One region of the Mixta hanseatica genome, then DNA from elsewhere that is predicted to be linked to it. Evidence: predicted binding sites of a transcription regulator. Region 1 holds the regulator's gene; each other region holds the start of a gene.
What was found. The regulator CRP, encoded in region 1, controls carbon source genes, mostly activating them, when cyclic AMP is high. The targets are predictions, from matches to a motif close to ATGTGANNNNNNTCACAT.

Region 1 (3,270 bases):
CTCCGGCACCGCAAAGTGCAGCGCTGCCGCGGCAATAATCAACCCGGCCAGCGTACCGAGCGCTCGGTGTTGGATACGCACGCGCGTGGCGCTGTAGCCGTTCTGGCTGACAAACATAATCGTCATTAAAATCCACCACGGCTTCGGCACGTTAAAGGTTAGCGCCAGCACGCTGCCGAACACCAGCATCACCGCAAAGCGTGCCGCGGTACGCAGGGCAGAGGATTTCAGTGACAGATAGCTGCGCAGGGCGGGAAGCAGCGGCAGCTGACGCTGGCGATCGGCCATCAGGTCGCGTCGATAGAGCGGACGTTGAGTACGCAGCACACGGGCGATGCGGCTGAAATGGTAATAACAGAAGTGGCCGACCGGATTTTCCGGATGCTGACGCGCAATTTTTTCCAGACCCAGCAGCGGCTTTTCCATTGTGAAACGTGACGGCAGCCGATGATAAAGCAGGTCGTCCGCCAGTTCGCGCAGCCGTGCGGCAATAGTTTGTGCATTCCAGCGGATCACCGCTTCCGCATGGCTTTGCTCTACCAGCTTTTGTACTTCCTGCGGCTGATGCAGGCTGACAGCGATATGCTCCTGCAGATCGAGCGCGACCTGAAACGCACGCATCAGATGGCGATGGCTGTGATCGCGGTTGGCGGCCAGCATATGCATTTGCTGATAACAGGTATTAATCAGATCGACGGCTTTTTGCTGACGCGCCAGCAGCGGCGGCAGCGCTTTTTCCGGATCGGTAAGCTGCGTTAGCAGGGTATATTTCGCTTCGCAGTAATCCGCCAGTTCGTGGTACAGCAGGCTGAGCGTTTCGCGCATAGGCTGCTCTTTCCACAGCCGGAACCAGAACCAGTTAAACAGCCCATACCAGAAGGTGCCGCCGATATAGAGCAGCGGCGGTCCCCAGATGGGCATATTGCCCACCAGACCGAGGGTAAAAATGGCGGCAATCAATGAAGCGGGCAGCAGGCGGGCATGAAGCGGACCGATTTCCCCGGTCACGCCCAGTACTAACGCCATGGCGAACAGCGTAACGGGTAGCGGCACCTGCTGTAACGATAGCCATTGAAGCAGGAAACTGCTAAAAGCAAACAGCGCACCGCCAACGATAAGGCGCTTAAAGAAACGCCGATGCGGCGTATCCAGACCGGCAATATTGCAGCAGGCGGGAACCAGCGAGAAGAGTAGCCCTTTTTGTAAATCGCCCAGCAACCAGCCAAAGGCTACCGGTAAACAGAGCACCAGCGTTTGACGCAGCGCGTAGTTCACTTCGGGATGGTAAATAATTCTCCGCCACATACTACATCACCAAAATAGACACGGCGTGATGCCAGGCATCACGCCGTGTCTTCAGCGTAGCTTAACGGGTGCCGTAAACGACAATCGTTTTACCGTGCGCGGAGATCAGATTTTGATCTTCCAGCATTTTCAGAATACGACCTACCGTCTCGCGTGAGCAGCCAACGATCTGGCCGATCTCCTGACGGGTAATCTTGATTTGCATCCCGTCCGGGTGCGTCATCGCATCCGGCTGTTTGGCAAGGTTAAGCAGCGTTTGGGCAATGCGGCCGGTAACGTCAAGGAAAGCTAAATTGCCTACTTTCTCTGAAGTTACCTGTAGGCGACGCGCCATCTGTGAAGAGAGACGCATCAAAATGTCAGGATTCACCTGAATCAGCTGACGGAATTTTTTGTACGAAATTTCGGCTACTTCACAGGCGGTTTTCGCTCGTACCCATGCACTACGTTCCTGGCCTTCTTCAAACAGGCCAAGCTCGCCAATGAAATCACCCTGGTTAAGATAGGAAAGGATCATCTCTTTGCCTTCTTCATCCTTGATCAGTACCGCAACCGCACCTTTTACGATGTAATAGAGCGTCTCGGCCTTTTCACCCTGATGAATCAACGTGCTTTTTGATGGATATTTGTGAATATGGCAATGTGACAGGAACCATTCGAGTGTAGGGTCTGTTTGCGGTTTGCCGAGAACCATTCGCTATTATCCTCTGTTGTAATCGTGCCCTAAATACAGGGGGCAGTTTTCCCTGTCAGGCGTTGAAATCTTCAAGCGTTTCCTGCTGGAAATTATGCAGGCAACTGCGAGGCTTAAGGGCGTGCAGTCGTCCCGTTCTCGTTTCATCGAACGAAAATATTACAGCTTTGTTTGTAGCACAGCTTTATCTTACTGTCTCCTGTTGTCTCGCTTCAGCTTGTGCTGAATCGGACAATTGCCGTTTAGCTGTTGAAAGCCCAGGCAGGCAATTCGCTTACTTATCTGAAGACAGAGAATAGGCAGATTATTCGATTTTTTTGCCTTCAATCAGGCGTTTCACTAACGGCAGCATAATCAATTCCATTGCCAGCCCCATTTTCCCGCCGGGCACCACCAACGTATTGATATGTGAAATAAACGAACCCTGCAGCATCGCCAGAAGATAGGGGAAATCAATATCTTCCAGGCCGCGGAAATGGATTACTACAAAGCTTTCATCCAGCGAGGGGATCGCGCGCGCGGCAAAGGGATTCGACGTGTCCACGGTGGGCACGCGCTGAAAGTTGAGATGGGTGCGGGAAAATTGCGGCGTGATGTAGTTAATATAATCTTCCATTGAGCGCACCACCGAATCCATTACCGCTTCGCGTGAGTGGCCGCGTTCGCTGGTATCGCGTACCAGTTTTTGAATCCACTCCAGATTGACGATAGGCACCACGCCAACCAGCAAATCCACCTTTTCCGCCACGTTATGCTGTGGCGTGACGACGCCGCCGTGCAACCCTTCATAAAACAGGATATCCGTGGGTTCCGGCAGCGGCTGCCACGGCGTAAAGGTGCCGGGCACCTGATTCCACGGCACCGCTTCGTCATAGGTATGCAGATATTTACGCGACTGGCCGCGGCCGCTTTCGCCATATTCAACAAAGGTCTGTTCCAGCAGGCCGAAGTCGTTGGCCTCCGGTCCGAAGTAGCTGATGTGCCGGCCCAGATCGCGCGCCTTGCGGATCGCCATATCCATTTCCGGGCGCGTATAGCGATGGAAACTGTCACCTTCCAGCTCGGCAGCGTGCAGGTTAAGCTGCTGAAAAATTTTACGAAAGGCAAGACTGGTGGTGGTGGTTCCCGCTCCGCTGGAGCCGGTCACCGCGATAATCGGATGTCTGGCTGACATAAATACTCTCTGGGTAAAATCGGGCGATGAGCATTGTTAACACGTTTCGGCCTGCAGTGTCATTACCGTGCGCGCCCGTCACCACCTGTTAATGTGA
Region 2 (3,270 bases), 2.1 Mb from region 1:
GAACTTTACCGGACATGCGCAACGCCTGCGTCTGCCGGGAACTTGCGTGGACAGGGTGAGCGGCGAAACCCTGCAGGACAATCTTGAGCTGCTTCCCTGGGGATGCCGTATCGTAAGCCCGCCGCTGAGCTAAACAGTTACGCTGTTCGTTATTGTTGCACCCTCGCCACGGCGAGGGTTTTTTATGCATCCTGTGCAGGCCCAAAAAAAAGGATAACCAGCGAAGGTTATCCAAAACGACCCAAAACAATAACAGCAGTGACAACGAAGACGCAGCGTAATGCGTTTACCACCAGGCCTCGACCTGGACGCCAACGTTCCAGGTATCGCTGGCGGTGCCGTCCTGGAAGCTTTGGCCCTGTTCGGAATCGTTCAGCCAGGAAGCAAACAGGCGTAGCTCAGGACGCGACATAAATTCCGGACCGGCAGCCAGGCCAAGCGCCAGCGTATATTTCTGACCAGCCTGCTTATAGTCACTGCCGTCTTTATGTTCCTCTTTCTGCCAGAAACTGCCCACTTCGCCAATGGCGCGTACATAGTCGGTGAACTGATACTGCGCGCGACCCACCAGCGAAAGCAGGTGGGTCTCATTAGTCTGCGCGCTGATATCTTGCGCCGCGCCCCAGGTAAAGACATGGTTAAAAGAGAGACGATCGGTCAGCGGCAACAGGCCGGTATTGATCACGCGATAGCCGCTGGCATCGTTGGTTTGATTCCACATGTCATACCAGCCGCCGCCCTGCGATACCATATTCTGCGCCAGTCCCTTGTTGGCGTACTGCAGAACAAATTTGTTGTAGCCGCCCCAGATATCCTGACTGATTTCGCCGGTCAGCATCACGGCATTGTCGGCATCATACAGGCCGCCATACTCTTTCTGCTTGTTAGTGGGGTTAGGAATGGCATAGTCGGCGCCAATTTCCACCCACGCGCCCTGCCAGGGCTTTAGTCCGGCATAGCGCACATCGATATAGTTGATATTAACGTCGTTATCGCCATCGACGCGGTAGTCCACATCGTTTGCATCGCCGCGCAGCCAGGCCAGCGAAATCGCGCCGGGGCCCAGCGTCAGGTTCTCAATACCGGCGCCGGAGCCGGAAATATTCCAGTATTTGGTATCGATAATATGCAGGTCATGACGCTGATAATAGCGTTTTCCGCCCCAGATCACCGCGTTAGGATCGCCCGGGATCAGGCCTTTGATCTGCAGGTTAAGCTGACGAAGACCAAACTCCACGTCATCATCCAGCGTGCTTTCATTATCATTGGATCCGTCAGAGACCATACTGACCATGGTGTCGATATAAAAACTGACGTCATTCTTTTTGTAGACTTCGCTGCCAAATTCCACTTCCCCGTAGGTATCGGATTCATTGCCCAGGCGGCCCAGCTTGTTTTTCTGCCACTCCTCCAGGCCGCCGTCACGCGATACGCCTATGCCGCCGCGCAAATAGCCGTGAAAATCGATGGAGTTAATAGCAGCAAACAGAGAAGGAGAGGCAAGAGCGGCGGCCAGCGCCACTGCCGCAGTGCGTAGCTTAATCATGGTTTCCTCGTTATTATTTGTAATACGTTCACAACGCAGCGACAGTAAACGGCAATCCTGTAATTTACGGCAATATGGATCTTGATATAATGTGATTAACTGCAAATAAAACGGTGTTTTTCGCTAAGATCGTTGAAGCGGATCACTAATCCTGTATTGTGAACGTATTACTTATACTGCTTTTAACATCGTAACGATGGCGGGGCGCAGCCAGAGTGTTAGAATCGAGAAAAACGTAACAAGGAAGCCAGTGATGAAGTCAAAAAGTGCCACTCTGGAGGATGTCGCGCGTCATGCCGGTGTCTCTTATCAGACCGTTTCGCGCGTGCTGAATAAGTCCGCAAACGTTTCTGACGCCACGCGGCGCAAGGTTGAACAGGCTATCGAAACGCTACGCTACGTGCCGAACCGGCTGGCGCAGCAGCTGGTTGGCAAGCAGAGCACCACGCTGGGGCTGGTGACCACTTCGCTGGCGTTGCATGCGCCTTCGCAGGTGGCAGCAGCAATAAAACGCTACGCCAATATGGCGGGCTATCAGGTACTGATTGCGATGATCGATGAGAACGTCAATCAAAGCCTGCAGGATTGCATCAACGAGTTGAAGTCACAGCTGGTAGATAAAGTCATTATTAACGCGCCGCTGGAAACCCAGGATGCTGAACAGATCGCTACTGACAATGATGATATTGTCTGTCTTTTTCTGGATGTCGATCCTTTCTGTTCAGTGTTTAACGTTTCCTTTAACCCGGCCGACGGTACGCGGGCCAGCGTTAAATATCTCTATGAACAGGGGCACCGCGAATTCGCCCTGCTGGCCGGGCCGAAAAACTCCGTTTCGGCTAATCTGCGCCTGAAAAGCTGGCTGGATACGCTGGCCAGCTACCGTCTGCGGCCGGTTAGCGTGATCCACGGCAGCTGGGATGCGCAAAGCGGCTATGCCGGCGCGCTACAGTTGCTACGTGAAACACCCCATTTCTCCGCGCTGCTGGTCGGTAACGATCAAATGGCGCTGGGCGTGCTGAGCGCGTTTCATCAGAACGGCGTGGCGGTGCCCGGACAAAAATCGATTATTGGCTATGACGATACCTATGAGAGCGCGTTTTTTCATCCGGCGTTGACCACGGTTTCGCTCGATCTTGACTTACAGGGCAGGGAGGCGGTTGAGCGGCTGCTTAGCCTGGGTGACGGTGGGCAAGGGCGATCGTCATCCATTCTGCCGGCCCGGCTGGTGATACGCAGCTCTACCGGGCCGTATGGTCAACCGCAGCAGGATCTGAAGCAGATAGCCGATGAGCTGCGTCTGATTGCCAGCCGTCTCGGGTAACCTCATCGCGCCATCCGGGCGGCTCCTTGTTTTGGTGCGCTGCGGTTTTTTGGTGCCCCTGGGTGGTGCAGGGGCGCATAACGTGTAAAGCAGGCTGAAGCCGCAGACGAAAAAGGCGGGCAGCGGCGGTGGCATAGCTCTTGCTAATCAGGAAGGCTCTTATGTTATTTCGGCAAGAGAAACCTCACGCAAGTGACGACGCTAACGCTACGAGAGAAGCAGCATGCTAGAAAAACTATTTCAATTAAAAGCACACCACACCACGGTGCGTACCGAAGTGATAGCGGGTCTCACCACCTTCCTGGCGATGGCCTATATCCTGTTTGTTAACCCGACCATCCTGAGCGCTACCGGGATGGATAAAGGCGCGGTTTTTGTCGCCACCTGTCTGGCGGCGGCG
Region 3 (3,270 bases), 1.4 Mb from region 1:
AATACTGGCGCCGAAGCTATATTTCCTCAGATCAATGGCCTAAGCGCCGGACCCCGCATTGTTGACAGTAGCGGCATGTTGAATTTATCCAGCTTGCCAAAACGACTGGGCATTCTCGGCGGTGGCTATATTGGCGTCGAGTTCGCCTCCATGTTTGCCAGCTTCGGCAGCGACGTCACATTATTTGATACTGCGCCGCAATTTCTGGCGCGGGAAGATGCCGATATCAGCGCGGCGATAAGGACTATCCTGCAGGAACAGGGCGTAAAGATTGAGCTAAATACCACAGTGCAGTCTGTTACCAGCGGCAGCGACAGCGTTACGCTGCACACCGCTCAGGGCGATCGCCAGGTGGATGTGCTGCTGGTGGCAACCGGACGCCGTCCGGCCACTCAGGCGCTGAAACTAGAAAATGCCGGCGTGGCAACAGATGCGCGCGGTGCCATCCGCGTCGATAATCAGCTGAAAACTTCAGTAGATCACATCTGGGCGCTGGGCGATGTCACCGGCGGACCCCAGTTTACCTACATCTCGCTTGATGATTTTCGCATCGTATACGACCAGCTACTGGGTAAAGGTAGGCGTACCACAGACGATCGCATTAATATTCCTTATTCAGTATTTATGACGCCCACGCTGTCGCGCATTGGTTTAACAGAAGCGCAGGCTCGTGAACAGGGCAGGAACATCCAGGTGGTTTCCCTGCCCGTAACAGCGATTCCGCGTGCGCGAGTCATAAACGATACGCGCGGTATGCTCAAGGCGGTGGTGGATAATCACACCCAGCAGATCCTCGGTGTGGCATTACTGGCGGCAGATTCTCATGAGGTGATTAATATAGTGAAAACGGTAATGGATGCGGGCTTGCCCTACACGGTGCTGCGGGATCAGATCTTCACCCACCCCACCATGAGTGAGTCGCTTAATGACCTGTTCGCACAGGTGAAGAGCCAGAGGCGACCATCAGAAGGTTGATGGCGTTGTCACATCATGGCGCATTATCCGCTCCAGCCATAAGCGCTACCGGTAATGCAGGCTCAACATAACCCACCGTAAGGGGCAGATTGTGCGCTTATTTATTAACGCGTTGACTTTATAGCGACTGCCGTTGCTTAAAAAAAATACAGGAGTAGACTGGGGTTTCCATTGAACATGCCAGGTGCTCCTACCACCCGGCAAGTGGGAAGAGGCCCTCACCTTGTGAGGGCTTTTTTTCGTCTTAACCGAGCATAAAACCTGACGCCATAAGGCGTTGCGTCTGGCAAACCAGGCTTTCGTTATCCTTTACCTCATTGAGAGCTCTGTTAAGCCCCGGTAGGTGCTCTAAAAAGCATTTTAATCTGTGAAGGAGTAAGAATATTACCGCGCATATATTTATTCTTCGTGGCAATGTTAATTACCACTAAAAAACACTTACAACTTCGTTCTTCCGAAAATTAATATAAAAATTAAAATCGCCAAAAAAAAGCCCTCAACATACGGAAATAAATACCTCACTATGGGCCCATTTTACAATGGCGAATCCTTACATCCTCGCGGTTATATACAGATTAATCTTATCTCTTTCCCTACAGATAAAATTGAGAATCAAATTCATGCTTTCATGTAACAAAACTACATGTGACATGGATTACAAATTTAATCGCCTCTGCCACATATAATTACATCACAGTCAGAACAACACATCACCATGGAACAAAATAACGATGTAACAAAAACAGTAACCTTGCCCCATCGTGAGTTTCGCGTAACGCCGGGCATAGTGGAATACATCATCCTCTTTTTACTTCATTAGCATCGGCCGTAACGGTTCATGCTTTGTACTGATGATCGCGCAATAAGTGAGGGATCTATGTCTGATAGCGCAATAAAAAAGCAAAGCGCTTATGAAAAGCTAAGCCTGAAAGAAAAGGTAGGCTATGGCATGGGCGATGCCGGCTCCTGCATGATCTGGAGCGTACTGGCACTGTACCTGACGTGGTTTTACACTGATGTTTACGGCCTGGATCCCGGCATCGTCGGTACGTTATTTTTAGTTATTCGTATCTTTGATGCGTTTAGCGATCCGGTAATGGGCGCGGTGTGCGATCGCACTAAAAGCCGCTGGGGTAAATTTCGTCCGTGGCTGCTGTGGATGGCTCTGCCGTTCGGCCTGGGGGCGATCGCCATGTTCACTACGCCCGATCTGAGCATGAACGGAAAAATCGTTTATGCCTGGGTAACCTATCTGATTATGTCACTGATCTATACGGCAATAAATATTCCCTATTGCTCGGTAGCCGGCGTGATTACGCTGAATCAGAAAGAACGTATGGGATGCCTGTCATGGCGCTTTTTCCTTAACGGGCTGGCGACGCTGATCGTCTCTTCAACCATCCTGCCGTTAACCGACTGGCTGGGGAACGGCAACCGTGCCCCCGGTTTTCAGATGACGATGATCATCATGGGCACTGCCGCTACCTTTATGTTCCTGTTCTGCTTCTCCAGTATTAAAGAACGCGTGGTTGCCGTGAAGGAAAACGACTCATTAAGGCGCGATCTGAAAGACATCGTTAAAAATGATCAATGGCTGCTGATGATCACTATCACCTTTCTTAACGTCTTCCCGGCCTTTATTCGTGGGGCGGTCACCATCTATTACGCCAGCTATGTGATGCAGGCCTCCGTCGGGTTTATTACCTTTTTTATGGCGCTGGGCGTCGCCTGTAACATGCTGGGCAGCGTCATAGCTAAACCGCTTACCGACCGCTTTGATAAAGTGAAACTGTTTCGCATTATCAACGTGATCCTCGGTATCCTCTCGTTCGCGCTGTGGTTTGTGGACCCGGCTTCGCTAACGCCGCTGTTAACGCTGTTTATTATCATTAATATCCTACACTTAATTCAGTCGGGTCCGATCCTATGGGCCATGATGTCCGATGTTGATGACTACGGCGACTGGAAATTCGGCAAACGCCTGACCGGCATCTCCTTCGCGGGCAACCTGTTTATGCTGAAAATGGGGTTGGCAGTCGCCGGGGCTATTGTCGCCTGGGTGCTCTCCTGGACTGGCTATATCGCAAATAAGCCGGAGCAGAATCCGCAAACCATTGAGGGCATTATTATCATGTTCTCGCTCATGCCGATGGTGAGCTATTTTATCAGCGCGTTTATTGCCCGCTATTTCAAGCTCAATAATACCTTTCTGGAGAAAATTAAAGTCGACCTGGCAAAACGTGGTTTGGAAAACAGAAATATGACATCACAGGAGTGTCATGATATTCCTGCATC

Region 2: the regulator CRP is predicted to act here: its motif matches at 1,636-1,653, upstream of K6958_RS12835 (maltoporin).
Region 3: the regulator CRP is predicted to act here: its motif matches at 1,619-1,636, upstream of K6958_RS15770 (glycoside-pentoside-hexuronide (GPH):cation symporter).

Annotation. Positions count from the first base shown of each region.
Region 1 covers NZ_CP082904.1:406,439-409,708, forward strand. Annotated here, with positions in the region: gene K6958_RS01815 (YccS/YhfK family putative transporter) at 1-1,305, opposite strand, end outside; gene crp (cAMP-activated global transcriptional regulator CRP) at 1,367-1,999, opposite strand; gene K6958_RS01825 (phosphoribulokinase) at 2,304-3,173, opposite strand.
Region 2 covers NZ_CP082904.1:2,656,327-2,659,596, reverse strand. Annotated here, with positions in the region: gene K6958_RS12840 (beta-galactosidase) at 1-133, shown strand, start outside; gene K6958_RS12835 (maltoporin) at 287-1,546, opposite strand; gene K6958_RS12830 (LacI family DNA-binding transcriptional regulator) at 1,800-2,870, shown strand; gene K6958_RS12825 (NCS2 family permease) at 3,094-3,270, shown strand, end outside.
Region 3 covers NZ_CP082904.1:3,304,510-3,307,779, forward strand. Annotated here, with positions in the region: gene rclA (reactive chlorine resistance oxidoreductase RclA) at 1-975, shown strand, start outside; gene K6958_RS15770 (glycoside-pentoside-hexuronide (GPH):cation symporter) at 1,853-3,270, shown strand, end outside.